Regions from separate parts of the Clostridium sp. Marseille-QA1073 genome, predicted to be linked through region 1. Evidence: riboswitches for the same ligand, from Rfam matches in the RefSeq annotation. Region 1 holds a riboswitch; the other holds the start of a gene.

Evidence for each region. A riboswitch is a leader RNA that binds a small molecule or an ion and turns the genes downstream of it on or off. The one in region 1 is predicted to bind glycine.
Region 2: linked by a shared signal. The riboswitch ahead of ACY1IQ_RS09690 (GrdX family protein) and the one ahead of ACY1IQ_RS12615 (sulfide/dihydroorotate dehydrogenase-like FAD/NAD-binding protein) in region 1 are both predicted to bind glycine.

What each region holds. Positions count from the first base shown of each region.
Region 1 is NZ_JBSVQM010000013.1:18,950-35,670, reverse strand. Features, by position in the region: gene ACY1IQ_RS12660 (redox-sensing transcriptional repressor Rex) at 1-51, shown strand, start outside; gene ACY1IQ_RS12655 (short-chain-enoyl-CoA hydratase) at 531-1,310, shown strand; gene ACY1IQ_RS12650 (acyl-CoA dehydrogenase) at 1,355-2,494, shown strand; gene ACY1IQ_RS12645 (electron transfer flavoprotein subunit beta) at 2,508-3,287, shown strand; gene ACY1IQ_RS12640 (electron transfer flavoprotein subunit alpha/FixB family protein) at 3,307-4,311, shown strand; gene ACY1IQ_RS12635 (3-hydroxybutyryl-CoA dehydrogenase) at 4,864-5,712, shown strand; gene ACY1IQ_RS12630 (cell wall-binding repeat-containing protein) at 6,171-7,625, shown strand; gene ACY1IQ_RS12625 (hemoblobin-interacting domain-containing protein) at 7,741-11,277, shown strand; gene ACY1IQ_RS12620 (iron-containing alcohol dehydrogenase) at 11,883-13,049, shown strand; glycine riboswitch at 13,551-13,659, shown strand; gene ACY1IQ_RS12615 (sulfide/dihydroorotate dehydrogenase-like FAD/NAD-binding protein) at 13,852-14,718, shown strand; gene gltA (NADPH-dependent glutamate synthase) at 14,724-16,112, shown strand; gene ACY1IQ_RS12605 (hypothetical protein) at 16,309-16,683, opposite strand.
Region 2 is NZ_JBSVQM010000008.1:156,147-172,867, forward strand. Features, by position in the region: gene ACY1IQ_RS09640 (AAA family ATPase) at 1-707, shown strand, start outside; gene ACY1IQ_RS09645 (DUF58 domain-containing protein) at 700-1,863, shown strand; gene ACY1IQ_RS09650 (hypothetical protein) at 1,888-2,187, shown strand; gene ACY1IQ_RS09655 (transglutaminase-like domain-containing protein) at 2,456-4,216, shown strand; gene ACY1IQ_RS09660 (Cof-type HAD-IIB family hydrolase) at 4,417-5,250, shown strand; gene ACY1IQ_RS09665 (TetR/AcrR family transcriptional regulator) at 5,467-6,087, shown strand; gene ACY1IQ_RS09670 (efflux RND transporter permease subunit) at 6,113-8,209, shown strand; gene ACY1IQ_RS09675 (hypothetical protein) at 8,190-10,103, shown strand; gene ACY1IQ_RS09680 (tRNA (cytidine(34)-2'-O)-methyltransferase) at 10,500-10,967, shown strand; gene ACY1IQ_RS09685 (DegV family protein) at 10,981-11,835, shown strand; glycine riboswitch at 12,188-12,321, shown strand; gene ACY1IQ_RS09690 (GrdX family protein) at 12,447-12,821, shown strand; gene trxB (thioredoxin-disulfide reductase) at 12,834-13,763, shown strand; gene ACY1IQ_RS09700 (thioredoxin family protein) at 13,951-14,280, shown strand; gene ACY1IQ_RS09705 (glycine/sarcosine/betaine reductase component B subunit) at 14,389-15,675, shown strand; gene grdA (glycine/sarcosine/betaine reductase complex selenoprotein A) at 15,748-16,215, shown strand; gene grdB (glycine reductase complex selenoprotein B) at 16,332-16,721, shown strand, end outside.

The sequences.
Region 1 (16,721 bases):
GAAAGTTTAATGACTTTAAGCTATTTATTAAATGAACATAATGAAGAATAATTTTAATTGATAATTGTGGAATCTTCTTAGAAAAATAAGAAATTAAAATAATATTTATAAAATATTATTGGAAATTAATTCTAAGGAATTAATTTCATCCACAATTTTTCATTTTATGGAGAGTTAATTTTTAAATTATCTAACTTTAAAGTTATTATGATTAATTAACAATCTAGAATAGAGTTTAATATGTAAGTAACAATTAGAGTACATATAAAATATAGGAATTTTGGAAAAAATACACAAAAATTCCTATTTTAAATTTATATAAATTTTTAATAAAATTCGAATACAAACTTAATAACCATTATGATTTTTAATATTTAGGAAAATTTCATAATTTATGTTGAAAAAGTTTGCAAGACATAATATAATAGTGATTGAGGCATAGAATGCTTCAATCATTTTGTTTTAATTTGTTAGAATATTAACAAATTATGCAAGAAATGAAAAGAAATAATTCATGGGGAGATGGAGTTATGGATTTTAAAAACATTATCCTTGAAAAAGAGGGTAACATTGCTTTTATTAAGCTTAACAGACCAAAAGCTTTAAATGCTTTAAATTCAGAAACTTTAAAAGAATTAGATAACGCTATTGAATTAATTGAAAATGACGCTGAAATTTATGCTGTTGTGTTAACAGGAGAAGGAAAAGCTTTCGTTGCAGGAGCAGATATTTCTGAAATGAAAGGATTAAATTCGCTTGAGGGAAGACAGTTTGGAATATTAGGAAATAAAGTTTTTAGAAGAATAGAAACTTTAGAAAAACCAATTATAGCTGCTGTTAACGGATTTGCATTAGGTGGAGGTTGTGAGCTTTCTATGGCCGCAGATATAAGAATAGCTTCATCAAAAGCTAAATTTGGACAACCGGAGGTTGGATTAGGAATAACTCCTGGATTTGGAGGGACTCAAAGACTAGCTAGACTTGTGGGAGAGGGCAAAGCTAAGGAATTGATTTTCACAGGAGACCTAATTAATGCAGAGGAAGCTTTAAGAATTGGATTAGTAAATAAAGTTGTTGAGCCAGAACAGTTACTTGAAGAAGCAACTAATATGGCTAAAAAAATTGCAAGCAATGCTCCAATAGCAGTTAAGCTTTGCAAAGATGCTATAAATAAAGGTATGCAAATGGACATAGATAACGCTCTTATGTATGAAGCTCAAGTATTTGGACTTTGTTTTAGTACAGAGGACCAAAAGGAAGGTATGGGAGCTTTCATAGAAAAAAGAGATAAAACCTTTAAAAATAAATAGAAATAAAATCCGTTGATATTTATAAATTATAGGAGGAATGGGAAATGAATTTTTCTTTAACTAAGGAACAAGAATTTGTAAAACAAATGGTAAGGGAATTCGCTGAAAATGAAGTGAAGCCTATTGCCGCTGAAATAGATGTAACTGAAAGATTTCCAATGGAAAATGTAGAAAAAATGGCTAGATACCATATGATGGGAATTCCTTTTTCTACTGAATTCGGTGGAGCAGGTGGAGATAGCATATCTTATGCTATAACAGTAGAAGAATTATCAAGAGTTTGTGGAACTACAGGAGTTATAGTTTCAGCTCATACTTCATTATGTGCTGCTCCAATAGATGCTTTTGGAACTCCAGCTCAAAAAGAAAAGTACTTAGTGCCATTAGCTAAAGGAGAAAAAATCGGTGCATTCGGTTTAACTGAGCCTAATGCAGGAACAGATGCTTCTGGACAACAAACAACAGCTTACTTAGATGGAGATAACTATATATTAAATGGTTCAAAAATATTCATCACTAACGGTGGAGTTGCTGATACTTTTGTAGTATTTGCTATGACTGATAAATCTAAAGGAACAAGAGGAATATCAGCATTTATAGTTGAAAAAGATTTCCCAGGATTCTCAATAGGTAAAGTTGAGGAAAAACTAGGAATAAGAGCTTCTTCAACAACTGAGCTTGTATTTGAAAACTGTGTAGTTCCAAAAGAGAACTTACTAGGAAAAGAAGGAAAAGGCTTTAGTATAGCAATGAAAACTCTTGATGGAGGAAGAATTGGTATAGCTGCTCAAGCATTAGGAATAGCTCAAGGTGCTTTAGATGAAGCTGTTGCCTATATGAAAGAAAGAAAACAATTTGGAAAACCACTTGCAGCATTCCAAGGATTACAATGGATGGTTGCTGAAATGGACGTTAAAGTTGAAGCTGCTAGACAATTAGTTTACAAAGCTGCTTACAGAAAAGATAATAAATTACCATATACAGTAGACGCTGCAAGAGCTAAATTATTTGCATCAGAAGTAGCTATGGAAGTTACTACTAAAGCTGTTCAAATATTTGGTGGGTATGGTTACACTAAAGAGTACCCAGTTGAAAGAATGATGAGAGATGCTAAGATAACTGAAATTTACGAAGGAACTTCTGAAGTTCAAAGAATGGTTATCGCAGGAAACATCTTAAAGTAGGAGGGAAATTACGATGAAAATAGTTGTTTGTATGAAACAAGTTCCAGATACAACTGAAGTTAAAATAGATCCAAAGACAGGAACTCTTATAAGAGATGGGGTTCCTTCAATAATAAACCCAGATGATAAAAATGCTTTAGAAGAAGCAATAAGATTAAAAGATGAAAAAGGTGCTCACGTTACAGTAGTAACAATGGGACCACCACAAGCTCAAAAAGCACTAGAAGAAGCATTAGCTATGGGTGCTGATGAAGCTATATTAGTTACAGATAGAGCTTTCGCAGGAGCAGATACACTAGCTACTTCTCATGCATTAGCTGCTACAATAAAACAATTAGATTATGATATAATCTTCGCTGGAAGACAAGCTATAGATGGAGATACAGCTCAAGTTGGACCAGAAATTGCTGAACACTTAAACTTACCACAAATAACTTACGTTGAAGAAGTTGAAGTAGAAGCTGATGGATTAAAAGTTAGAAGAGCTTGGGAAGATGGATATGAATATATAAAAGTTCAAACTCCAGTTCTATTAACTGCAATAGAAACTTTAAATCAACCAAGATACATGAACGTTAAAAACATATTTGCATTAAAAGATAAAGAAGTAAAAGTTTGGACTGTTAAAGATATAGATGTAGATGTAGCCCTTCTTGGATTAAAAGGTTCACCTACAAAGGTTAAGAGATCTTGGGCTAAAGAAGCTAAAGGACAAGGTGAAGTTATAAATGTATCACCAAAAGAAGCAGCTTCAATTGCACTAGCTAAACTAAAAGAAAATCACTTTATTTAGTAGGTAGGAGGGAATTACAATGAATATAGCAGATTACAAAGGTGTTTGGGTCTTTGCTGAGCAAAGAGACGGAGAATTACAAAAGGTTTCACTAGAACTTTTAGGAAAAGGTAGAGAAATCGCTGATAAATTAGGAGTAGAGCTTACAGCATTACTTATCGGACATAACGTAGAAGGAATGTCTAAAGAATTAGCAGCATACGGAGCTGATAAAATACTATTAGCTGATAGAGAAGAATTAGCACACTATTCAACTGATGGATATGCTAAAGTTATAGCTGATCTTGCTAATGCTCATAAACCAGAAATAATATTCATAGGAGCAACTTACATTGGAAGAGACTTAGGACCAAGAGTTGCAGCTAAACTTTCAACTGGATTAACTGCTGACTGTACAGCACTTGATATAGATCCAGAAAACAACAACTTAATGATGACAAGACCAGCATTTGGTGGAAACTTAATGGCTACAATCGTTTGTGGAGATCATAGACCACAAATGTCAACTGTAAGACCAGGAGTTTTTGAGAAACTTGCAAAAGACGATTCAAAAGCTGCTGTTGTTGAAAAAGCTAACTTTGAATTAACTGCTTCAGATATCAGAACTAAAGTTTTAGAAGTTAAGAAAATAGTTAAAGAAGTTGAAGATATAATCGAAGCTGATATTATAGTATCAGGTGGTAGAGGAGTAGGTTCAAAAGAAAACTTCGCTATACTAAAAGAACTTGCAGAAGCACTAGGTGGATCAGTTGCTGGTTCAAGAGCTGCTGTTGATAACGGTTGGGTAGATAAAGCAGTTCAAGTAGGTCAAACAGGAAAAACTGTAAGACCAACAGTATATGTTGCTTGTGGTATATCAGGAGCTATTCAACACTTAGCTGGTATGCAAGACAGTAACTATATAATAGCTATAAACAAAGATGCAGATGCTCCAATCATGAAAGCAGCTGACGTTGCATTAGTTGGAGATTTCCAAAAAATTGTTCCAGAAATGGTAGCTCAATTTAAAGCAATGGAAAAATAATAAATTCATTGATGAATTGATAGAGGACTAAGCTAAAGATTAAATATTTAATTATTATGCTTAGTTCTCTTAAATAAGATATAGGCATATTCAAGAAAATAATTAATCAGTATGCTTGTCTATTTCTCGTCATACTGTGTCGTCAGAACTCCATGATAGTCCAACTATTACGGAAACCTGCCTTCTTGTCTGATGAAAAATATACTACACATCTTTGACAAGTTATTTTCTTTCGTATGGCTTACAAGTATGATATAATATTATTAACTTATTGGTTTATGATGACACCGTATTTAAAATAAGTTTTTTACAGTACCCCAATGCAAAAGCATTGGGGTATGTGTGAATATATAACTTTGACAATGTTTTAAAATAGTATTAAATATTAATTTATAACTAATGAAGAATTAAGGATGATAACAAAGAATTAGAAAATTTCACATTTAATATGAGAAATTTATGATTAATTCTGTCCATAATTCTTCATTATTCACTAGTATTAAAATTATTTTAAAACATGGTCATAAAGTTAATACTTAGGAGGTATTTAGTATGAAAAAAATATGTGTTCTTGGTGCTGGAACTATGGGTTCTGGTATAGCTCAAGCTTTTGCTACAAAAGGCTATGAAGTTATAATAAGAGATATTAAGGATGAATTTGTGTCAAAAGGAATAGCTGGAATTAAAAAGAACTTAGACAAACTAGTTTCTAAAGAAAAAATAACTGCTGAAAAAGCTGAAGACATATTGTCAAGAATAAGTGGAACAACAGATATGAACTTATTAGATGATGTTGATTTAGTTGTTGAAGCTGCTGTAGAAAACATGGAAATTAAAAAACAAATATTTGGAGAATTAGATAAAATATGCAAGCCAGAAGCTATACTAGCTACTAACACTTCATCTCTTTCAATTACAGAGGTTGCTGTTGCAACAAATAGACCTGATAAAGTTATAGGAATGCACTTCTTTAACCCAGCTACAGTAATGAAGCTTGTTGAAATCATAAGAGGAATGGCAACTTCAGATGAAACTTTTAATGCTATAAAAGAATTAACTGTAGCAATGGGAAAAGAACCAGTTGAAGTAGCAGAAGCTCCAGGATTTGTTGTAAACAGAATATTAGTTCCAATGATTAACGAAGCAGTAGGAATATTTGCAGAAGGTATAGCAAATGCAGAAGATATAGATAAAGCTATGATGTTAGGAGCAAATCATCCAATGGGCCCACTAGCACTTGGAGATTTAATAGGTCTTGATGTTTGCTTAGCAATTATGGACGTATTATATAAAGAAACAGGAGATACTAAATACAGAGCTCATAGCCTACTTAGAAAGTATGTTAGAGCTGGATACCTTGGAAGAAAAACAGGAAGAGGATTCCATAACTATAGTAAATAATTTATAAAACATAAAAAAACTAGTTCATTATTAATGAACTAGTTTTTTTATGTTTTATAAATTACATTTAAGGTTTTTATAGAGGATAATGGTGAGAAAATGGATATTATTACTCCTCAGAAGAATTAAAAAATATGTAAAAATTACCATAATGTATTGAATAATTTTCTAAATTATGATAATATTACAGCAGTAAATGAAAATGATTTTCAATATCAAATTTTGAGATTGATATTGAAAATTTTATAAATTCTACTAATTTTCTGTATCTATTATAGTTTTTACATTGATAATTGAATTTTATTGTAATTATTAAGTAGAAATTTAGGGTTATAGATTTATGGAAAAATCATAAAATAAGCAATATGGAGGTGAAAAAATTACAAACGATAGTAAAGATCAAGCTGGAATCCTTTATAAAAGCTTTCATAATTTCTAAGAGAAGAGGGGATTAAAATATGAAAAGAAGCTCAAAAATTATTTTCACACTATTAGTTGGTGCTACACTTACCACAATGAGTAGCAAATTTTTTGCTGTTGAGAGTAAAGAGACAATAGAGAAAAAAATATTATCTGGTAAGGATAGATATGAAACAGCAATAAAGGTCAGCTCAAAATGGGACAAGGCTGATAATGTAATTCTAATTAATTCTATGGCAATTGCTGATGGACTATCCGCTGCACCTTTTGCAAAGCATAAAGATGCTCCAATACTTTTAACAGACTTAGATAAATTGTCAGAATCTACTAAGAAAAGAATAAAAGAATTAGGTGCTAAAAACATATTTATTGTTGGCGGAGAAGGGGTAATATCAAAAAAGGTTGTTAAAGAAATAGAAGCTTTAGGAACCAAAGTTGAAAGAATATCTGGAAAAAATAGATATGAAACTTCAGCAAAAATAGCTAAACAATTGAATTCTGAAAAAGTTGCAGTAGTAAATGGTATTACAGGATTGGCAGATGCGCTATCAGTTGCAGCACCAGCTGCTGCTAATGATATGGCAATATTACTTACAGATGGTAGTAGCCTAGGTGAAGTTGAAGGTATGGCTAAGGGAAAAGAAGCTTTTGTCATAGGGGGAGAAGCAGTTGTATCAGAAGCTTTAGTGAAAGAATTAAATGCTGAAAGATTGAGTGGAAAAAATAGAAGTGAAACGAATGTGAAAATTATGGAGAAGTTCTATGATAAAGAAGATGTTAAAGAACTTTATATTGCTAAAGATGGTTCAACAAAAGAAAATGAATTAATTGATGCATTAGCTTTAGGTTCTTTAGCTGGAAAAGAAGGTGCTCCAATAATATTAACAGGTAATGACTTAGATGAGGCACAAAAAAACTATTTAAGAACACAAAAAAACATTAGAACTATATATGAAATTGGTGGAAGTTTAAAGGAAAATGTTATTAGAAACATAGTCAATATTTTAAATGGTAAAGAGGAAACATCAACAAAACCAACAGAGAATAATGGAGCTTCAATAAAGCCAACAAAAGATAGTGAAAGTTCAACAAAGCCGACGAAAGGCAATGGAGGTTCAATGAAGCCTATAGAAGGTAATGAGGGCCCAGCAAAGCCAAGAGAAGACAATGGGGGAACGACAAAACCTACAGAAGGTAATGGAGAATCAACAAAGCCTAATGACAGTAAAGAAGAGAATAACAATAAAAATCTTATAGATAGAAATAAATCTTCAATAATGGAAGTACATTTTGTATATTATGCAGTTTTGAGCCTAAATGAAGGTAATATAGATAATTGCAAGGTTTATATTGATGGAGATTTAGTAAAGCCTGAAAAGGTAAATACCAGCGGTACTATATTAAAAGTAGAACTTAAAGATAGTAATAAGAAAAAAATAAAAGTTGTAAAAGGTGACTTAGAAGATAATGTTACTTTAGAACTTAAAATATAAAAAAGGCTGATATAAAAATAAATATATCAAGCCTCAAGTTAAGATGTCAAAATGGACATCTATGAAAAAATATGCGATTTCATTATATCATAAATAAGTATTGGAGGATAGATAAATGAATAAAAATTCAAAGATATTGTATGCTATAGTTTTTGCTGCATTTGCAAGTAGTATACATTCAAGTATAGCGTTAGCAGCTCCAAGTGAGATATATGGTTATAAAAAGATGGATTTATTTGAATTTCATAAAACCAATTATGATAAATATGGAAACATAAGATATTCACCAGAAACTACAACTTTTTCTATAGGAAATCATGAAAAAGTTGTAGATAATAGCACTTCAGCAAGTCCAAAGACTCATTCTTTAAAAAATATAAAAGCACATTCTCAAAAGGCAAAAGTGGATGCAGTAGCCCATGCTTCAAGTGGTGGAAGTAGTGATAAAGTAGATGCTGTGGGTAGTGCTAGTGGTGGAGTTGTTGGTGCAAATATAGTTTTTGATTTTGATATGTTATCTAATGCCTTAATATTAAAACAGCTAGGATATGATATTCCAGAAGTAAATAAGGTATTGGATATATTTAATACAACAACAAGAACTCATATAGGGAAAAGAGGAGGAATAGATTTCCTTGTTGATTATGAAGATTATATGGCTAAAGCGGGAGAAGCTTATTATAATGATAAATATTTAAGCTTTGAAGAATATATAAAGAGCGGAAATTATAAAGAGAATCTTAATCGTCCATACTATTTAAAATATGTACTTGAAGATGGACTTTATGGAGAACAAATGAAACCAGAAGAGGTTTATAAGAAAACTTCACCAAAAGTTGCAGTAGATTTCGAAAATAATATAAAAGATAATACTATTACTTTAAAATTTAAAGACAATAAGGAGTGGAGAGAATCTATAGAACTAATAGAGTTAGTAGAAAACTATAATAGAAAATCATTAACCAACTATATAGAAATTAAAGATAGTGAGATAAAAATCAATACTGAAATTTTTAAATATGGAAAAAATACTATATCCATAAAGTCAAAAAATTATAGAACAGTATTAATAGAACAACCTATATACAAGGGAAAAGTAAATTTAACAGTTGATAATAATAATGTTTTAGGAAATGATATTATAGTTAGAGGTGGAGATAAAAACTATATAGAATCACTAAAGACTATAATTGTAAATGGAAATAGTTTATTGAAAGATAAATGGAAGGTAAATGAAGATAATAATATAGTTATATCGAAAGATGTGTTTTCTCAAAGTGGCATATACAATATTATCTTAAAAGCAGATCCAGAATACGTTGATAGCAAATTAAGTATTAATGTTATAAGAAAAACTAGTGATAAAGTTATTTTACATGAAGATGTAATAAATAACTTTGAAGGAAATACAATAGAAATATTCATTGAAAATTATAGTGAACAATGGGAAAAAAATATTAATGAAATAGAAGTTGGAAAATATAAATATACAACTAAAGAGATAAGCATTGAAAATGGAAAAATTATTTTGCCATCTGAATTATTTAAAGGACAAAATGGAAAGGTTGATATAAAAGTTACCTTAAAAGATAGAACAGAGCATTTAGTAGTACAAAATATATATAAAAACAACGAAAGCTTAAAAGTGCCAGAATTGACTTCTAAAAGAGTTGAGTTGGGACAAGATATAATTATAAACTTTGATAAAAATACTAAATTCCAAAAATCTATTTATAAAATAGAAAAAGTATATTCACAAAACATACCATCTTTAAATACATCATTAGAATATATAGTTCAAAATGGGAAAATTATTTTAAAGCACAATTCTAGAACATTTAGTAATAATGGATTATACAAAGTAAGAGTTTTTGCAACAGGATATGAACCAAAGGATGTAACTATTGAATTAATTAAAAATCCTCCAACTGTTTTATTACCAGCACCGCCAACAATAGGAGAAGAGTTCATGATACAAGTAAGCAGAACTACTCCAGAATATAATTGGGGAGATAATGTTAAAGAGCTTTACGTAGATGGAGAAGCATTACAAAAAGATTTACATTATACATCAAATATTGGAGGAGTTTATTTTAAAGCAGGAGCGGTAAACTATCCAGGAGAACACCTAATAAAAATAATATCTACAGGGTATAAAGACTATGAAGTAGCTTTAAGATTTAAAGATTTAGATGGAAATCTTTCAGATAAAAATCAGGTGGAAAATGTTAAGTTTAATGAAAATCTAATTTTAGGAGAAAATTTAGAAATAATATCTACAGATAAAAATTGGATTAACGGTATATATGAAGTTAAAATAAATGATAATATAATAAATAAAAACAACTATAGGTTTGAAAATAATGAGCTAGTAATTGACAATCATATAGTTACGAACTTAGGTAAAAACAAAATATCTATAAAATCAATTAACTATAAAAAAATTGAATTCGAAGTAAATGTTATAAATGATCATAAGCTTTTAAATCCTCCAACACTTAAAGAGGATATAACAGACAATACAGCTTCAAAAGAAATTGAAATAAATTTTGAAGATAACAAGACTTGGAGAGAAGGTATTGAATATATTTTAATAGATGGAAATAAGTTTTCTAAAAATGATGTTCATTTAGAAAGCGGAAAAATAATCATACCTTCAGGAATATTGACAGAAGGAAGTCACAAGATAGTTATTATATCTAAAGGATATAATAATGCAACATTAACACAAAAAATAAGTAAAATTATACCTGAGAATATTAAATTAATGCCTTCAATTATAAAAGCTGGACAAAATGTTACGATAAATTATGCTTACAGGGAAGGCTATAGTGTGGAAGAAGTTTATATCAATGGTGAAAAAATAGACATGGAAAAATACTCTGAAAAAACTTTATTTGGAGATTTACGTTTAAAAGGAGAATTGTTTAGTAAAGCAGGGCAATATTCTATAGTTATAAAATCTTCAGAATTTGTAGATAAAGAATTTTCTTTAGAGGTTAAAGGAGGAAAAACAGAAGTAGAAGATGGATTAAAAAATCCAGGTAATATTAAATTAATGTCGGAAGTTATAAATTCTAATGATAAAGCTGATATATGGATAGGACATATGAGTGAATATGAACCTACGAAGATTTTAGTAAATGGAAAAGAAATAGATATGACTAAGGACTATGAAAAGCAACATATTGGAGGCATATTTATAAATAATGTATTTAGTAAAGCAGGAGAATATAAAATAGTACTAAAAGCAGATGGATATAGAGATGTAGAGCTTAACTTAACTGTAATTGGTAATAAAAATGAAGCAAATAAAGATAATCTAAATGACGATAAAAATAAAGAAGAAGTAGAAGAATCGACCAATGAAGATATAGAAAAAATTTTAAAAGATGTACCAAGCAATATAGAATTAATGGATTCAATTATAAATGTCAATGGTAACGCTACTATATATGTAGGATATATGAGCGAATATGAACCTATAAAAGTTTTAGTAGATGAAAAAGAAATAGATATGACCAAAGATTATGAAAAACAGCATATCGGGAATCTTTATGTTAAGAATGTATTTGATAAAGCAGGAGAATATAAGATAATTTTAAAAGCGGACGGCTATAAAGATAAGGAATTAAATTTAACTGTAAAATAAAATTAAATATATTTTCTAAGAAATTTAAAATAATATTTAGGCTATTGGCAAGTTATTTTGTCAATAGCCTTATATCTTTTCAAAAAAGAATTTATTTGTTTATGTAGAGTTATTATAGTAAGATATATATGTATATAGATATATTAGTTCTAGAACTAATATAATATGAAATAATTCATGTTTTTTAGTATTATAATTAGAACTATTGAATTCATAATGCACAGTTCACAATTCACAATTGTGGATATTTCTCATTAAAAACTGAGAAATTTAAAACTATTTATTTTTAGAAGTGATGCAATTATTTGCTATAAAATATTAGTAATAATAGATTGCTAGTAAAACATTAATTCTAATTATAATTATAAATTTTATATTGTAAATTATTCATTATTTTAAGTTGTTAAAAAAGATTAAAATTATTAACTACTTATAATCTCAATTGAGAAGCGAAAAGGTATAATTTTCTAAAAATCTCTTGAAAAACTATGTAAACAAGAGTACAATATACTTGTACAAATTGTTAATTTATTATCAATATTTAGAAAATTATGAATACTATCGAGGAACAGTTATCTTTGGATAGCTGTGAAAGGGGATTAATAATGAACAGATTTACATTACCAAGAGACATCTATTATGGTGAAAACTCATTAGAAGTTCTGAAATCTTTAAAAGGTAAAAGAGCTGTAATAGTTACAGGTGGTAGCTCAATGCAAAAATTTGGTTTCTTGGATAAAGTTAAAAATCTATTAAAAGAAGCTAATATGGAAGTTAAAATAATTGAAGGGGTAGAGCCAGATCCATCTATTGAAACAGTTATGAAAGGTGCAGAAGAAATGAGAAACTTTGAACCAGAGTGGATTGTTTCTATAGGAGGAGGATCACCAATAGATGCTGCAAAGGCTATGTGGGTATTTTACGAGCATCCTGAATTAACTTTTGAGGATATTAAGGATCCATTCTCTATTCCAACATTAAGAAATAAAGCTAGATTTGTAGCAATACCTTCAACTAGTGGTACAGCAACAGAAGTAACAGCATTTTCTGTTATCACTGACTATGAAAAGAAAATAAAATATCCATTAGCGGATTATAATATAACTCCAGATATAGCTATACTAGATACTGAACTTACTATGACTATGCCTAAGATCCTAGTAGCTCATACTGGAATGGATGCATTAACTCATGCTATAGAGGCTTATGTAGCATCTAATAAATCACATTTTTCTGATCCATTAGCTATGGAAGCAATAACGATGATAAAGAAAAATATAATTGAATCTTATGATGGATGTAAAAAAGCTAGAGAACAAATGCATATAGCGCAATGTTTAGCAGGAATGGCATTTACAAATGCACTACTAGGTATAACTCACTCAATGGCACATAAAACTGGTGCAGTATTTGATATTCCACATGGATGTGCCAATGCAATATTTTTACCTTATGTTATAGATTTTAATAAAACTGCTTGTAGTGAAAGATATGCTAATGTTGCTAGAAGTTTAGGTTTAAGTGGCGAAAATGACGAAGAATTAATAAATGCATTAACAGAATGTATAAGAGAATTAAATGATGTTATGGACATACCTTCTTCATTAAAAGAATATGGTGTAAAAGAAGAAGATTTTAATAAATGGGTAGATTATATTTCAGAAAATGCAGTACAAGATGCTTGCACTGGCTCTAACCCAAGAACTGTTTCTGTTGACGAAATGAAAAAAATATTTACTTGTACGTTTAATGGAGAAAAAGTAGATTTTTAATTTAAATATATGAAATTATAAGTTATAGAAATGTATTAAGGTGTCTGAAACAAAATAACTAGTCAAAAGTGCAAGATTCATTTTGTATAAGATAGGTTGATAATTTATCTATGATGTATGATATAAAATAGGATAGCATACTGACTAGTTATTTATTGATATTTTAATCTGCAAAATTATAAATATAAAGTGACTATTATATCCTTACTTATGAAATAAATAGTTTTTAAAATATAATAAGAATAAACACACAAATAGCATCATATTGTATATAATGTAAACGTTTGTTACAAAAAAATACAAATAGTAAAAAAATTCGAATAATATATACAATTAATATTGTCTATATAAAATATAGAATATAAAATATATATAAAGTTAATATTTTGGTGAATGAGGGTTATTGGAGATATTCCATTTTATTTAATAGGGATAACCGTAGAAGAAATGAATAGTATAGCTATGGGCTATTCAGAAGCTTTCAGGTGAAGTACAATAATCGGATACCACCCTGGAGAGATCCATTTTATGGGCATCGAAGAAGAAACTCAAAATTGTTTTAATTTGTAGTTTTGGGGAAACTTTCAGATAAAAGGACAGGTGTAAATAGCATTTATTTGTGTGCCTATTTACCTATTGTCCCTTTTTTGTTGCAAAAAACATAAAGAATGTATACTATAATTATAGTATGTGTATTTAGTATGGACAGGTTATCTTTAGGTATCTAAAATAGACTATCATATTAACTAGTTTTTATTTTCAAGATACTTATTAAAATGATTAGATTTGGAGGAACATGAATATGTATAAAATAGCTGAAAAAAGGGATTTAGCACCTCAAATTTTCTTAATGAATATTGAAGCACCTAGGGTAGCTAAATCAGCTAAACCAGGTCAATTTATAATCGTTAGAATGGATGAAAAGGGAGAAAGAGTTCCTTTAACTGTTTGCGACACTGATGCAGAAAAAGGAACAGTTACAATAGTTGTCCAAACTATTGGATGTTCAACTAAAGAAATGGCAAAATTAGAAGCTGGAGATATGGTGGCTGACTTTGTTGGACCATTAGGTAAAGAATCTGAATTATTACATGAAGATTTAGAAGAACTTAAAAATAAGAAGATATTATTTATATCTGGTGGTGTTGGAGCTGCTCCAGTTTATCCACAAGTTAAATGGCTAAATGAGCAAGGTATAAAAGCCGATGTTATAATGGGATATAAAACTAAGGAAATGGTAATTTTAGAAGAAGAAATGAAAGCTGTAGCTGGAGATGTTTTTGTATGTACAGATGATGGCAGTTATGGTTTCAAAGGAATGGTAACTAATAAATTACAAGATCTAGTACAAAATGAAGGAAAAAAATATGATTTAGTTGTATCAATAGGACCTATGATAATGATGAAATTTGTTTGTAAGCTAACAGAAGAGCTTGGAATAAAAACAATTGTAAGTTTAAATCCAATAATGGTTGATGGAACTGGAATGTGTGGAGCATGTAGAGTTACAGTTGGAGATGAAACTAAATTTGCTTGTGTTGATGGCCCAGAATTTGACGGACATAAGGTTAACTTTGATGAAGCATTAAAAAGAATATCAATGTATAAAACTGAAGAGTGTAAAAAAGATAGCATAAAAGAAGGCTGTGGTTTAGGAGGTAATAAATAATGGCTATAGATAGAATGAAAAGAACTCCAATAGCAGAGCAAGATGCTAAAGTAAGGGCTAAAAACTTTGAAGAAGTATGTTTAGGATATAATGAAGAAGAAGCTGTACAAGAAGCTTCAAGATGTCTAAATTGTAAAAATAAACCATGCGTTGGCAAATGTCCAGTTGCTATAGATATACCAGAATTTATAGCTCATGTTAAAAATAGAGAATTTGCAGAAGCTGCTAAAGCTTTAGATAGACATACAGCACTTCCAGCAGTTTGTGGAAGGGTTTGTCCTCAAGAATTACAATGTGAAAGTAAATGTGTTCTTGGAATAAAGGGAGAACCTGTGGCAATTGGTAAACTTGAAAGGTTTGTTGCTGACTGGTCAAGAGAACATAATGTAGATTTAAGTAAAGATATAGAAAAGAAGAATAAAAAAGTGGCTGTTATAGGTTCAGGCCCGGCAGGAATAACTTGTGCTGGAGACCTAGCTAAAATGGGATACGATGTAACTGTGTTTGAAGCATTACATGAACCAGGTGGGGTTTTAGTTTACGGAATTCCTGAGTTTAGATTACCAAAAGAGACAGTTGTTAAGCATGAAATAAATAATTTACTTAAGTTAGGTGTAAAAATAGAGACTAACGTAATTGTTGGAAGAACAGTTACAATAGATCAATTAATAAGTGAAGAAAAATTTGAAGCGGTATTTATAGGTTCAGGTGCAGGTCTTCCTAAATTTATGGGAATACCAGGAGAAAACTTGAATGGAGTATTCTCTGCAAATGAATTTTTAACAAGAAATAACCTAATGAAAGCTTTCAAAGAAGGATATTCAACTCCAATAAAAGCAGGTAATAAAGTTGCAGTTGTTGGTGGTGGAAACGTTGCTATGGACGCTGCTAGAACAGCTTTAAGATTAGGAGCAGAGACTCACATAGTTTATAGGAGAAGTGAAGCAGAACTTCCAGCAAGAGTTGAAGAAGTACATCATGCTAAAGAAGAAGGAATAATACTTGACCTTCTAGTTAATCCAATTGAAATCCTTGGAGATGAAAATGGATGGGTTAAAGGAATGAAATGTATAAGAATGGAACTAGGAGAAGCTGATGCTTCAGGAAGAAGAAGACCTGTTGAGGTTCCAGGTTCTGAGTTTGTAATTGACTGTGATACAGTTATAATGTCATTAGGAACATCACCAAACCCATTAATTCCATCTACAACAGAAGGATTAGAGATTAATAAGTGGAAGTGTATAGTAGCTGATGAAGAGACAGGAAAAACTTCTAAAGCTAAAGTTTATGCTGGTGGAGATGCTGTAACAGGTGCTGCAACAGTTATACTTGCGATGGAAGCTGGTAAAAAAGCTGCTAAAGCTATAGATGAAGATTTATCAAAAAATAATTAGAGTGTTTAAATAGCATATTTAATAAAAATATACAAGCTTATTGTTAAGCTTGTATATTTTTTTAGAAAGTTATGATTTAAATGTTTACATAAAGATTTATATTGAATATAAAACTATTTTATTGATAAAATCAGATATAAATAACGTTGTTACTTAAAAAATAGTTTAATATAAATAAAAAGTATTTATTGCTTCTTTATTCTTCATTTTCCATTCTTAACTTTTTATAGTCTTTTATTATTTTTTCGATAAACTCTATTTGTTCTTCTTTGCTAAGTTTCAATAATTCCTTGTAACCACAGTGATAAAAACAACCATGATATGATTTTATAGGTTTTTCCGATGGTTTATGTAATCTAAGATCTAAAGGACAAGGCTGATACTTAGTATCTCTTGCTTTTAATTGATCTCTATTTATAGGATGGCTGTTTATTTCATCTATTAGTGCAATATTACCAATCTCTTCACAAAGTCCAACAAGACTTTTACCTTCTTTAACATGGTTTAATAGTTTTTCAAGAGTATAGATATATTCTTTATCTGATAGCTCTTTATTTTCCAGTGCCTTCATTTTCTCTCTCCTTTTGCTTTCGTACCACCTTATTTAAT
Region 2 (16,721 bases), on a different contig from region 1:
CTATATATAATCCTAAAAATCATGAATTTGAATTTAAAAAAGGACCTGTATTCGCTAACATTATATTAGGAGATGAAATAAATAGAACTTCACCTAAAACTCAATCAGCTTTATTAGAGGTTATGGAAGAAAAGCAGGTTTCAGAAGGAATAACAACTTATATTTTAGAAAAACCATTTATTGTTATGGCAACTCAAAATCCTATAGAATATGAAGGTACTTTCCCATTACCAGAAGCACAGCTTGATAGATTTATGATTAAAGTTAAAATGGGGTACCCCAATGAACTAGATGAAGCATCTATATTAGATATATATAGAAAAGAAAATCCACTGGAAACTCTAGAATCTATTATAACTCGAGAAGAAATTTTAATGCTTCAAGATAAGGTTAGGGAAGTTTATATAAACGAGGAATTAAATGAGTATATAGTAAGCATTGTAAATGCTACTAGACATAACAAAAGCTTGATTTTAGGGGCAAGTATAAGAGCATCATTAAGTCTGCAAAGAATTGCACAAGCTACTGCATTAATTAAAGGTAGAAATTACGTAATTCCTGAAGATATAAAGGAAAATGCTAAATTGGTTTTATGTCATAGAATTCTATTAAGTCCTAGCACAAGAGCTAGTAGGGTTGATGCTGAACAAATTGTTTCTGAGATATTAAGAACTATACCAGTACCAAAGGTGAAAAAATATGATTAAAGTTAATATTAAATTTATATTACTTATAATTATTTCTTTTATTTTTGCCAAAGTTTCAGGGGGAAATCTTCCTTATAGTGTTTTTTACGCCTTATTTATAATGCTTCTAATATCTATATTATATATATATTTATCATTACAATGCATTCAATGTAGAATAAAACATAATGAAGTAGAGTATAGTGTTGGTGATGAAGATGAATTTTCACTAATTGTTAGCAATAAAAGTTTTATTCCCGTACCATATGTGGAAACAATAAACAATACATTTTCTAATTTAATTAAAATATACAAGGGAGATGCATTTTTTCTTCAACTAAATAGTGATAAATGGATTAAAAAAACCATTACTTTTAATAAAAGAGGAATATATGATTTTGGAGTAACAACAATTAGGATAACGGATTTATTTAATATAATAACTTTTAATAAGAATATAAATCATAAGCTAGGAGTAAAGGTATATCCTAAAATTTATAATATAAAGTTTTTTCAACTTGGCGGTAGCGAAAAACTAGAAAACTTATTGAGTAATGATAGTAAAGTAGAAGATTTAACATTAATTAAAGATATAAGACAATATAGAATAGGAGATAGTCTTAAAAGAGTTCATTGGAAGATTAGTGCTAAACAAGGAGAATTATATGTAAAAAATTATGATTATATTTCAGGTACTCAATGTAATTTGTTTTTAAATATGAAGAAAATAGATTTTACCAATAAAGAGGAAGAATCGAAAGAGGAACTTATGATTGATTTCACTGCCTCTTTATTAAAAAAAATTGCAAACTTAGGGGTAAAATCAAAAATATATATAAATAATTTTGAGAATAAAAGATTTGAAGTGGAAAGCTCTATGGATTTTAGTGGGATTATGGAGTATTTTTTATTTCACGATAGTGATGGAGAAGGAGACTTTGTAGACTTTATAAATAGTAACTTAAATTCCTTAGGAGGAAAAAGTTTTTTAGGTATAATTACCTGCAATTTAACTTCTACATTGAAAGATGAACTTTTACATTTAAAAAGCGTAGGTTATAATGTTAATTTATTTTATTACAATAATTCTTTAGGAGTAATAGAAGATATTAAATTTCTTACAGGTACAGGAATTAACTGCTATAATTTTAAAGAAATTATAAAAAATAGCTTATAGCTAATTAAGAGATCAGGTGAGCTTATGAGTAGGATAAAGGAAGAATTAATAGCAATACTATTAGTATTTATTAATCTAGTAGTGACTATAAAAATATTAATAGAAAGTTTTAAAATAGTTGGATTTAATTATAAATTTATATTAATGTTATTTTTAATAGGTATAATTTTATATGAATTCTATTCCAAAGTATTAAATAAAGTTAAGTATAGAATAGTGTTTACCTTTATTTTGTTAGCATTTGGAGTAATTTATGGATATAAAAATAAAGAGTTAGTAATTAAATTTTTCAAAATGTTATTATTAAAAATGCGTTACAAATAAATAAACAGCTTTTAGAAAATAGTACAACTTATTTTTCTCAATATGTAGAGATATTTTTAATAATTCTACCTATTTTAATCGCATTATTAGTTTATATAACTTATAAAAAAATAAAAGTATAATATTATTAAATTTTATATTTGTAGTAAGTTTTTGGTATTTACGTTATAGCCAAATAATAATAAACAATCTTTATTATTATTTATTTGTAACTATAATAACTTTTATTGTAGCCAATTATTTAAAATTAGCAAAAAAATATAAAAATATGGAATTAAAAATTAGTTTAGATATAAAAAAGATAATTCCATACGCATTAATCATAACTTTTTTAATCATAAAGGTTATATCAGCATTGCCGCAACATTATAGTGGTATGGATTTAAGTAATTATGGAGAATTTTTAAATAATACCTTTGCAAAAACAAGTGACGATAGAGAAATTGCATTAAATGGCAAATTTACTATAAATTCTTCTGGTTATAGTAATAGCGAAAAAAAGTTAGGTGGGCCTATTACTTTAAATAAACAGGAGGTATTTAGAGTAAAATCTCCAAAACCATATTATCTAAAGGGGAGCGTAAAAGACTATTATACAGGAAGTTCTTGGAGTGCTATGGAGAGGAGACTTATTAAAAGAGATAAAGATTATGATTTTGAGAAATCATATTCACTAAAACGAAGCATAGGTGTAGGTGCATCTCTAGGAAATATTACAATTACTCCTACAAAAAAAATTAGTACTACAAGCTTTTTTACTCCTAATATGGGTGTTGGTATAAAAGGTGATTATGATGAAATTTATTGTGATGAAATTCCTACATTTTTATCAAAAACAAATGTAAATAAACCGTATAATGTTATTTATTATATATATAAGGAATCTTATGGTGATGTAACAGAAAATATAGAAAATATGATAAATGGTAAAGGATATATTGGAGATGCACACGAATTTAATTACTATAATCTTCCTACAAGAAATTTTACAATGGATGATAAATATTATACTAATGACAGATATTCTAATTTAGATTATATAATAGAAGAAATTATGGAAAAAGATTATTTAAAATATATGCAAATTCCAAGGAGTGTGCCTTCACAAGTTTATGATTTAACCCATGAGATAATTGGGCAAGATAATACGGTTATTGAAAAAGCAAGAAGTATTAGAAATTATCTAAGTGAAAATTATCCTTATACTTTAAAAGTTTCTAATGTACCTATGAATTCAGACTTTGTTAATCATTTTTTATTTGAAGAGAAGAAAGGATATTGTACTTATTTTGCTAGTGCAACCGCTATTATGTGTAGAATTGCCGGAATACCAGCGCGATATGTAGAAGGGTTTAAAACTCCTAATAATATTGATGAAAATGGTGAATATATTGTAACTAATGGTGAAGCACATGCTTGGTGTGAAGTATTAATAGATCCTAGTAGAGATATATGGGCAGTGGTAGATCCTTCTCCTACACCTACTGAAGTCGAAAATCAAAATACAGTAGAAGAAGATAATAAAGAGGAGCAATCCATAGGAAATGATAATAAAGAAAATGAATATAAAGGACCTAGCAAGAATAGAAGTAATATGAATGAAGAAGAGGAAAATTGGCAATCAGAATTAAGTCCTAAAAACAATAATATATTTAAATATTCATCTTTAATAGTTACAATATTATTGTATATATTAATTAGAGTAGGTAGCTTTTATAAAAGAAAGAATAAAATAATATATAATAAAAGTATAATACCACTTTATCAATATTACTTAAGAAGATTAGAATCTATAAGAATTATCAAGAATAAAGAAATAGGGGATTTAGAATTTGTAAACAGTATAAAAGACTCTAATTTAAAGGATAAGTTAAATAATCTAGTGAATCTTTCTTATGAAGAATTTTACGGTAACAAAACTGAAAATGCCTCAATAGAAAGATTAGAATACTTTAATTTTATAGAAGAGTATATTAAGAATAAAGATAATAGGATAAACTATATAATGAAGAAGTATTTTGGATTATAACAAGTAATAATATTGAGAATTTATTAAATATTTATAGGACCAAGTTTACCACTACAAATTTGCTAATATGGTAAACTTGGCCTTATTAAATAGAGTTATAATAATAGAAATACAAAGTTATGACAAAACGTCTAATTTAAAGATAAAATATAAATAGCATCTTATTACCCTAAGGTTATTTATAGCAAAGGAGAATAGAAATGAAATATAAGTTAATATGTACAGACATGGATGGAACTCTTTTAAATAGCGTAAAGGAAATAAGCAAAGAAAATCTCGATGCCATAAAAAAAGCTCATGATAAAGGTGTGAAAATTGCCATATGTACGGGAAGAATATTCACTTCTGCTAAATATTATGGAGACCTTATAGGTGTTAAAGCTCCTATAATAGCTTCTAATGGCGCATATATAAGAGAGAAAGATAAAGAGGAAGTTATATATAAATGTATATTGGAAAAAAAAGATTGCTTTGAACTATTAGAAATATTTAAAAAGCATGATTTAGTTCCTCACTTTTATACTGCAGATAGTATATATGCAGCAGAAACAAGTTATGCATTGAGATTTTATTCTAAATCAAATAAAACATTACCAAATGGTTTTCAAATAAAAATTAAAGAAGTAGAGGATTGGAATGAAATTTTTAGTGTAAATGAACTTGATATTTTAAAAGCTGTTGCTTTTGATGATGATATAGAAAAAATAAAAAGGGCAAAGCAAGAGATTAAATCTTTAGGAAAATATGAGGTAGTGAGTTCACTAGTTAATAATTTTGAAGTTATGAATAAAAATGTTTCTAAGGGTAGGGCAGTAGAAATGTTAGCTAGTTATTACAACTTATCTAAAGATGAGATAATAACAATTGGCGATAATGAAAATGATTTATCAATGATAGAATATGCAGGACTAGGAGTAGCTATGAAAAATGGTGAAGAAATAGTAAAGAATAAAGCTAAATACATAACTTCAACTAATGATGAAGATGGGGTTAAAGAAGTTATAGAGAAATTCATATTAAATGAAAATATTTAAATAATTCTAATAAAAATGTCATTGTTATTTTACAATGGCATTTTTATTTTTACAAATTAAAAGCTTTAATTTTGTTATACTAATTATAGTACAAATCGGTGTTTTAAATAAAAAATGACCAGAGGTCAAAAAACTATTGATTTTCTTCTAAAATAGTAATAAAATATATCTAGAGCAAAAAATGACCTAGAGTCATTTTTACTTCGAAGGAGTGAAGTGAGGTTGGAAACAAAGGGCAAAGAGCCGATGAAAAAGTCAGAAGCTAATAAACTTGAGAAAAAGAAAAATCTAATGGATGTAGCTTATGAACTTTTTACAACAAAGGGTATAAATGATACTTATATTAGTGAGATAACTAAGAAAGCTGGAGTAGCAAAAGGAACTTTTTATCTTTATTTTAATGATAAATATCATTTAAAACATTTAATTATATTAAATAAAAGTAGTTTAGTGCTAAAAGAAGCAATAGAAGCTTCAAATAAAAAATGTTTTGATGATTTATCTGATGAAGTAATATTTTTTATAGATTATATAATCAATTATTTAAAGGGAGATAAAAAACTTCTAAAGCTAATATATAAAAATCTAACCTGGGGGCTTTATAAAAAAGCTTTACTTAATGAAAATGAGTACCAAGAAATGAATGATATATATTTTCACTTTGTAAAAAAGCTAAAGCAAAAACAAAATATAACAATGGATGCAGAAAAATTGTTATTCTTAATTATTGAATTAACTGGTGGAGTTTGCTATAGTTCAATAATTTTAGAAGAACCTGCACCTATTGAATCAATGAAACCAATACTATTTGAATCAATAAAAAAATTACTTAATTAAAATATTTAGAGGGTGGGGAGTTAAAATGAAGAAAATCAGTAGAGCAATTGCTAAAAATAGGATATTAATTTTAATACTATCAGTGCTACTTATATTTCCATCTTTATATGGTTTTATAAGTACAAGAGTCAATTATGATTTGCTTACTTATTTACCAGAAGAATTGGATACAATGAAAGCACAGAAAATATTAAATGAAAAATTTGATAGTGGATCAATGTCCATGTTAATTATTGAAAATATGGAAGCTAAAGATATAGTTGATTTAAAAGAAAAAGTTAGCAAAGTTGAAGGTGTTCAAAAGGTATTATGGGTTAATGATATTTTAGATACATCAGTACCAAAGGAAATTTTACCTGAAAGCTTTAGTAAAGTATTTTATAGTGATGATTCAACTATGCTAATTATAAAATTTGAGGATGGTTCTTCATCAGAATCTACTCAAAATGGTATTGGTGAAATAAGAAAAATTGCTAATAATAAATGTTTTTTAAGTGGTATGGCAGGAATAGTAAAAGATACAAAAGAGTTAGCAGATAAGGAAACACCGTTTTTTGTACTAATTGCAACCGTATTATCTGCAACAGTTTTAGCTTTGACAATGAATTCTTATATTATTCCAATCATATTTTTAACAAGTATAGGTTTTGCAGTATTATATAACTTTGGAACAAATATATTCTTTGGAGAAATATCTTATGTAACTAAAGCTTTAGCAGCAGTTTTACAACTAGGGGTTACCATGGACTACTCAATATTCTTATTACACAGGTATGATGAAGAAAGAGGATATACAGAAGATAGAGTGGAAGCAATGTCGGAAGCTATATCTAATACTATGGGAGCAGTAGCAGGAAGCTCATTAACTACAATTGCTGGATTCCTAGCATTATGTGTTATGAAATTAGGATTAGGTAGAGATATAGGTTTTGTTATGGCTAAAGGGGTATTTATTGGACTAATATGTACAGTTACATTACTTCCAGCATTAATACTAACTTTTGATAATGCTATCCATAAATTTAATCACAAAACAATATTACCTGAATTTGAAAAAACTGCATCATTAGTTACAGAAAAATATAAATTATTTTTAGTAATATTTATAATTGCATTTATACCTGCTATATATGGGAAGGTGAATACTAAGGTTTATTATAATCTTGATGAGTCACTACCAAAGGATTTACCTTCAATTGTGGCTACTAATAAACTAAAAAATGATTATAATATGACTACAACAAATATGATAATTGTTAAAGATACAGTTTCTAATAATGATATTAACAAGATGGTAAAAGAAATTGAGAATATAGACGGTATAGAAGCTGTTTTAGCTCCTGAAAAATTTATTGGACCAACTTTACCAGAGAACTTTTTACCAGATACAATAAAAGATAATTTTCAAAAGGAAGGTTATAAACAAATAATTGTTAACTCTTCTTATAAAGCAGCTACAGAAGAAGCAAATAAGCAAATAGAAGAGATGAATAAAATAGTTAAATCTTATGATAGTGAAGGTGTAGTAGGGGGAGAAGCTCCACTTACAAAAGATTTAATTGAAATATCAGATACTGATTTTAAGAGGGTTAGTACAGCATCAAATTTAGCTATATTCGTTATAATAATGGGAGTATTTATGTCATTATCACTTCCAATATTATTAGTTCTATCTATAGAACTTGCTATATTAATTAACTTAGGTATTTCTTATTATTTAGGGACAACCATACCTTTCGTTGCATCTATAGTAATAGGCACTATACAATTAGGGGCAACAGTTGATTATGCAATACTTCTAACTTCAAGATTTAGAGAAGAGATGAGAAATGGACTGGACAAATATTCTGCTATGACTATTGCAGTTCAGAGCTCAGCTAAATCAATTGTAACAAGTGCTTTAAGTTTCTTTGCTGCAACTGCAGGTGTTGGAATCATTTCGAAGCTTGAAATGATTAGCTCCTTATGTACATTAATGGCTAGAGGGGCAATTATAAGTATGTTAATAATATTATTTATACTTCCATCAATACTTTTAGTTTGTGAAAAAGTCATTGAAAAGACTAGTAAAAATTTTAAAGGTGAAAGTGGGGCAAAAGAAGATGAAAAAATGTATGTCTAAAAGAGTATTAGCTTTAGTAATGGTAGGAACATTATTAAGTGGAAATATGGTTTATGGAACAGAATTAGTTAAAAAGGATGAAACAGTGTATGTTACTTTAGATTTCCAAGGAAATGTAAAAGAGAGAATAGTAAGTGATTGGTTAAGTTCTGATAATAAAAATTCTGAGATAAAAGATAAAAGTGAGTTAGCAAACATTAAAAATTTAAAAGGTAGTGAAGAACCAGAGATATCAAACAAAAATGTTACATGGAAAATGGAAGGAAAAGATATATTTTATCAAGGTACAACTAATAAAAAACTTCCACTAGAAATTAAAATTTCTTATGAACTAGATGGTAAGTCAATTAAACCAGAAGAGTTAATAGGAAAGTCTGGTGAACTAAAAATAAAAGTTGATTATAAAAACAATGAAAAACATAAAGTAACTGTAAAAGGAAAAAATAAAGTAATATATACACCGCTTACAGTAGCTACATTAACAACATTACCTGTAGAAAATTTTACTAATGTAAAAGTGAATGGTGGTAAAGTGATAAATGACGGTAATAACCAAATAATAACTTTTATTAATATGCCAGGGTTAAAAGAAAGCTTATCTTTAAAGGATGGAGTTTTAAATATACCAGAAAACTTAGAAATTACAGCTAAGGTTGAAGATTTTTCTATGTCACCTATGATGATTACTGCTACACCAGAGTTGTTAATAGAAGATATAGAAGGCATAAAATCAGTAGATGAATTAATTGAAAGCATAGACAAACTTCAAGATGCTAGCAGTAAACTTGTTGAAGGCACAGAAACTTTCTCAAAGAAACAAGTTGAATTTAGTAATGGCTTTAAAACTTATTATGAAGGTGTAAGTAGATTTGCATCTGGTGCGGGAGAAGCAATTGATGGAATAGGTAAAGCAGCTGACAATCTAGGCAAGCTATCTGAGGGGACTTCTAAGCTGTCATTAGGATTGGAGGAATTTGGTTCTAAAGTAAATGAATTTACTAATGGTATTGAGAAAATAACTTCAAGCACTGATGCACTTATAGATGGTCAAAACCAAGTAAAAGGTGGAATAGAACAAAGTTTGCAAGGTGCAACTACATTGAAAGAAAAGAAAAATTTAGAACTTCAAGGATTAGATGAATTAAATGGTAGTATCGAACAATTGGAAAAAGTGGCAAAAGCTTTATCTCAAGTTCCAGGAAATGAGGCAATGGTTGGCCAATTAAATATGATAATCCAAGGACAAAAACAAGGCATAGCTTCTCTTAAAAATGGTGGAAATGAATTTTTAGGAGGACTTGAAAAACTAGAAGGAGGATTATCACAAACTAAGGCAGGATCAGAAAAAGTTCTTGCAGGAATGTCTCAATTAAAAGAAGGTGGCACAGCACTTAAAAATGGAGGAAGCCAGATTTCACAAGGAGCTAAAGCTTTAGCTGCTGGTGCTGATGAAGTATCAAGTGGTGCAACAGCATTAAAAGAAGGAACTTCTAAATTAAGTGATGCTAAAACTTCTTTAAATGATGGACAAAAGCAATTAATTGATGGTGGAAAAACACTTCAAGATGGATCAGAAAAATTAGCTTTAGGTGCTGATGAATTATTTAATAATATGAGTAAATTCCATAATGAAGGAATTGAAAAAATGAAAAATGAAGTTAATAATAAGATGGGCGATTTAAGTGAAATAATTGAAGTAAAGGATGAAATAGTTAAGCTTTCAAAAGATTATGGAACATTTACTGGACTAGGAGAAAATATGGAGGGTAAGGTTAAATTTGTAATGAAAACTCCTGAGCTTAAAAAATCAGAATCAAAGGAAAAAGTAGAAGAAAAAGTAGAAGAGAAAAAAGGTTTTAAAAATTGGATAAAAGAAATCTTCAATAAAGAATAAAAACTCGCCTCATAAGAAATACTTATACAGTATTCTTATCATATATAATATTAATATTATAAATTTAAAAGAAGAAATCCTAATGCAAATTAGGATTTCTTCTTTTCATAGCTTATAATTTTAAATGTGTGTAATATATATGTAATGTATAAATGAAATTTAGGTACTATAAATAAAAGAAATTTTAAAGTATAATATTTTGTATATCTATATGAAGATAAATTTAATTTAATAGAATTAGTAATTGGGAACAGTGCTCTTTCCCATCATTGAGGATTATTTTATAATTAATAAAAAAATTATGATTTCAAGTGATTGTATTAAAGTATACTAACTTTACGAATTTAGCTAATTAGAGTATGATAGTGATTAATGACATAATATGGAGGTATAGCTATGAATTTAAATATAGTATTATTTCAACCAGAAATTCCTCAGAATACAGGAAATATAGGAAGAACTTGTGTGCTTACAAATTGTAAGCTTCATCTTATAAAGCCATTAGGATTTAGTCTTGAAGAAAAGGAAATTAAAAGAGCTGGACTAGACTATTGGCCATTATTAGATATAGAAATTCACGAATCCTATGAAGCTTTAAGAGAAAAATATAAAGAAGGAACTTTTTATTTTTGTACTACAAAAGGAGAAAAGTTCTATAGTGATGTAAGTTTTAAAGAGGGTGACTTTTTAGTATTTGGTCGTGAATCTAAGGGGTTACCAGACTATATAAGAAATGATAATATAGATACTTTAATAAGAGTTCCTATGATAAACACTACTACTAGGTCATTAAATTTATCTAATACTGTAGCAATTATAGCTTATGAGGGTTTAAGACAACTTGGATTCCCTAAAATGAAATAGGAGGAGTTAATTTATGGAAGATAAGAAAATTAAAATCATAACGGATAGTACCTGTGACTTACCAGATCATATAATTAATAAATATAATATAGAGATGATACCCTTAGTATTCACAATAGATGGTGAAACTTATCTTGATAGAGTGGATATTAAACTACCGGAATTTCTAGAGAAAATGAATAATTCTAGCGAACTACCTAAGACTGGACAGATAAATCCTCATAGATTTTATGAGATATATGATAAATATTTAAAGGAAGGATATAAAATAATATCAATACATATATCATCTAAAATGAGTGGAACCTATCAGTCAGCTCTAGTGGCAAAAGAGATGTTAAATAGTGAAGATATAGCAGTAATCGATTCTCAATGTGTATGTGGGGCCCTTGGAGCTTTAGTAGTAAAGTCATGCTTGCTAAAAGAGAAGGGTTTAGATTTTACATCAATTAATGAAGAAATATTAAAATCAATACCAAAGATAAGAAGTATAACATGTTTTGAATCTTTAGATAATTTGGTTAAAGGTGGAAGATTATCTAAAGCAGCTGGTGTTATTGGAAGTTTTTTGGGAATTAAACTTTTGCTATCTATTGAAGATGGAGAAATGACAGTTAAAGATAAGGTAAGAGGAAGTAAAAAAGCACTGAGAAATATGTTGGAGTATATAGAAACCTATGGAGTTGATAAGACTACTCCTGTGATATTAATGCAAGCAGCACCAGAAGAAGAGAATATGGGAATATACAATAGCATAAAGTCACATATGGAAAATAAACACATAGAATATATTGAATGTGAAGTGGGATGCGTAGTTGGTACTCACTCAGGAAGAGACGCTTGTGCAGCGTTTTTTATAGAGGAATAAAGATTAGCTATTATAGTTTAATATTTTAATAATTTAAATTTTAAATAAGAATATAAATAACTTATAAAACTAGAATTTACAAATAATAGAAGTACTAATAAAATTGATTGTTAAACTTGATTTATATAATCATTAATTAAAAGTTAAAAAGTTAATATTTTAAAATATAGTATTAGTAATTGATAAACAATTAACAGACTTCTTGAAAAATATAGATCATTTGAACTTTTTAAATTGATTATAGAGAATTTAAATAAGGGAAAATGATAAAAGATATAGAAATTTATTGACGAATGTTGTATACTTGGGTTGTAAGTTAAAACAAATTAAAAACAATTTAATAGAAATGTGGATGAAATTTTCGGGAGATAATCTATTAAAGATAATTATTAATAATTATTTTTATAACAATGGGTAGCCGAAGAAGCAAAAATTTATTTTGCCAATAAATTTGAAACTCTCAGGCAAAAGGACCGAAAATGGACATAACTCTGGAAAGCGGTAAGCACCGAAGGAGTAAAACTCTCAGGTTTAAGGGACAGAGGCATAGGCAAAGTTAATTATTACTTTTGCATATGCCTTTTTTATATGTGAAAAAGGAGGGAAGCTAGGTGATTGAACCGTTATTTATAATAACCAATAATTCATTGTCAAAGAGAACCTTCGAAACAAAGTATAAAATAATCTATATAGATGGTTCAGCAATGGAAGTACTAAAAAATGTTAGAGATAACATACATTTAGGCCATAAGCTTCTAACTCATCCACTAATGAGTAGTGTTAAACCTAACGAAACACCATATAGAACCGTATGTTTATCATTAAATAGGGAGTCCTTAGATATTCAGTCATTAGAAATAATTGAAAGTACTATAATGACTACAGAAAAGTTTTTAAGAGATTTCAATACTCCAAATTGGAGTGATAAAATATTACAAGATTTTCAATTGATAGATTGCGATTTAATAGATCATGCAATCAATTAAGGAGGGTTACCCATGGAACATATTATTTATGATACTATCATTTTAGGTGGAGGTCCTGCAGGATTATCAGCTGGATTGTACGCTGCAAGATCAAGAATGAAAACATTATTAATAGAAAGAGCAAAGTTCGGTGGACAGACAGCTACTACTGATGAATTAGAGAACTATCCAGGATCTATTGAAGATTGTACAGGAACAAGCCTTAGCCAAAGAATGAGAAAACAAGCAGAAGAATTTGGAACTGAATTTGCTAAAGATGAAGTTGTAGAAGTTCAGCTTGAAGGAGATATTAAAGTAGTTAAAACAAGAAAAGCTACTTATGAAGGAAAAACAATAATAATAGCTACTGGTGCATATCCAAGATTAGGTGGATTTAAAAATGAAATTGAATTAAGAGGAAGAGGAGTTTCCTACTGTGCGACTTGTGATGCTGACTTCTTTACAGACTTAGATATCGCGGTTATAGGTGGAGGAGATTCAGCTATAACAGAAGCAATATACTTAGCTAAATTTGGAGAGACTGTAACAATAATTCATAGAAGAGATCAATTAAGAGCTGCAAAATCTCTACAAGAAAAAGCTTTCAAAAATCCAAAAATTAAATTTATTTGGGATAGCGTTGTTGAAGAAGCTAAAGGTGAAGAAATCCTTGAAAGCTTAGTAATTAAAAATGTAAAAACTGGAGAACTTAGCGAATTAGCAGTAAATGGTTGCTTTGTCTTTGTAGGATACTTACCAATATCTGAGCTATTTAAAGGAAAAATAAATATGAATGATAGAGGAGATATCATCACTGATGAAGAGATGAGAACTAATATTCCAGGAGTATTTGCAGCTGGAGATGTTAGAGAAAAATCTTTAAGACAAGTTATTACAGCAGCAGCGGATGGAGCTATAGCAGCCACAAACTGTGAACATTATATAGAGGAAAAATTTAACTAATAGTTAAATACTAATAAAATTATTTTTTTAAACAGAATTGTTTGAAAAGTTAATTAAGTTCAAAAATTTTTATAATATATTTATATTGTGAAAATTTAAGAACCATTGACTAAAAAAATATGAAATAGGAAAATATACTCATAAAGGTAATAAGCTTACTTTTATTGAAGAAAGAGAGGGAATTTTAATGTTAGAATTAAACAAAGATAATTTCGAGGCAGAAGTGCTTAAAAGTGATAAGCCGGTATTTGTAGATTTTTGGGGAGATAAATGTGAAATCTGTTTAGAGTTAATGCCAGGAGTTCATGGATTAGAGCCAAAATATGGTGATAAAATTAAATTTGCTAGCTTAAACATAGGCGGAGCTAGAAGGGTTGCTATAGGACAAAAAGTTTTAGGATTACCAACAATGAAGATATATAATGGTGGAGAATGTGTTGATACAATTACTCCAGATAAAATATCTACATTAGATGATATAGAAAATTTCATAAAAGCTTACTATGAAAAATTATAATTTATTTTTTAATTAAGATGTTATTAAGGTAAGCAGTAAACTGCTGCTTACCTTTAAATAAAAAAACAAAATTAGGTTAAACTCATATATTCATAGGAGGTGAATGTTTTGCGTCTAGAGATTGGAAACATCATTATAAAAGATCTTCAATTCGGAGCAGAAACAAAAGTTGATAATGGAGTTCTTTATGTAAATAAAGAGGAATTACTTAAAGAAGTATCTGGAGATGAAAGAATAAGTAGTATCGATTTCGATATTGCAAAACCAGGTGAAGAGGTTAGAATAATTCCTGTTAAAGACGTAATTGAACCAAGGGTTAAAGTAGAGGGGAATGGAGGAATTTTCCCAGGCTTTGTAAATAAAGTTGATACAGTAGGTTCAGGAAGAACTCATGTATTAAAGGGAGCTGCGGTTGTTACTACTGGTAAAATTGTAGGATTCCAAGAAGGTATCGTTGATATGTATGGAGAAGGAGCTAAATATACACCTTTCTCTAAAACAAATAACTTAGTTGTCATATGTGAACCAAAAGAAGGTATAGGACAACACGAACATGAGGAAGCTGTAAGAATGATAGGCTTTAAAACAGCTGTGTACTTAGGCAAAGCTGGTAAGAATGTTGAACCAGATGAAGTTAAAACATTCGAAACATTGCCACTATTAGAACAAGTTAAACAATACCCAGATTTACCAAAGGTTGTATATGTTTACATGCTTCAAACTCAAGGATTATTACATGACACTTATGTTTATGGTGTAGATGCTAAAAAAATAATTCCAACATTTATATACCCAACAGAAGTGTTTGATGGAGCTATAGTAAGTGGAAACTGTGTGTCTGCTTGTGACAAAAACCCATCATATGTTCATATGAATCATCCAATAATAGAAGATTTATATGAAAGACATGGAAAAGATTTTAACTTTATTGGATGCGTAATCACAAATGAGAACGTATACTTAGCTGATAAAGAAAGATCTTCAAATATGGTTGCTAAATTAGTAGAATTCTTAGGAGCAGATGCTGCTATAATTTCAGAGGAAGGCTTTGGTAACCCAGATGCTGACTTAGTTATGAACTGTAATAAAATCACAGCTAAAGGTATTAAAACAGTACTTTTAACAGATGAATATGCAGGACAAGATGGTAGTTCACAATCACTAGCTGACTCAACTCCAAAAGGAGATGCAGTAGTTACCGGAGGAAATGCTAATGAGGTTGTTATACTGCCAAAAATGAAAAAAATAATAGGACATATTGAGGCTGCTGATATAATAGCTGGAGGACACGTTGGAAGCTTAAGAGAAGACGGTTCAATAGAAGCAGAAATACAAGTTATAACAGGAGCTACAAGTGAGGTAGGATTTAATTACCTAACAGCAAAAGGATATTAATATAACCGAATTATTTAGAATATTATAAGTTTCACGAATGTTAAGTTTTTAATATGAAAGGAAGATAAAATTATGTTACAAGGAAAAAAGGCTATTTGTATAGGAGATAGAGACGGAATACCAGGACCAGCTATAGAAGCTTGTTTAAAATCAGCGGGAGCAGAAGTAGTGTTTGCATCAACAGAATGCTTTGTCTGAACGGCTGCAGGTGCAATGGATCTGGAGATCCAACAAAGAGTTAAAGATCTAACTGAAAAATATGGTGCAGAAAATATGGTAGTAGTAATTGGAGGAGCTGAAGCAGAAGCATCTGGATTATCAGCTGAAACAGTTACAGCAGGAGACCCAACTTATGCAGGACCATTAGCAGGAGTAGAACTAGGATTAGCAGTTTATCATGTAGTAGAGCCAGAAATTAAAGACGAATGTGATGAAGCTATCTATGATGAACAATGTGGAATGATGGAAATGGTTTTGGAAGTTGATGAAATAATAGGTGAAGTTAAATCTGTAAGAGATCAATATAGCAAATACGTTTAATTTTATGATAGATTTATGATTAAAAATTAAGGAATTAGTAGTAAAACTGAAATTGATAATTGACCTTAAAAGCTTTTGCTTTTAAGGGTCAATTCCCAATGAAAGGGGGAAAATGCATGATTAAGATAGTTCATTATATAAACCAGTTTTACGCTGGAATAGGCGGAGAAGAAAAAGCAGATATTAAACCAGAGGTACGTGACGGCTTTGTAGGACCGGGAATGGGATTAAATGGATTGCTTAAAAAAGAAGGTGCAGAGATAGTTGCAACTGTAGTCTGCGGAGACTCTTATTTCGCTGAAAATACTAAAGAAGCAAAAGAAGAAATATTAGAAATGGTTAAGAAGTATGAACCAGATTTATTTATAGCTGGACCTGCATTCAATGCTGGAAGATATGGAGTTGCTTGTGGAGATATAGCTACAACAGTTAAAGAAGAATTAAATATACCAGTTTTATCAGCTATGTATATTGAAAATCCAGGTGCTGATATGTACAAAAAGTTT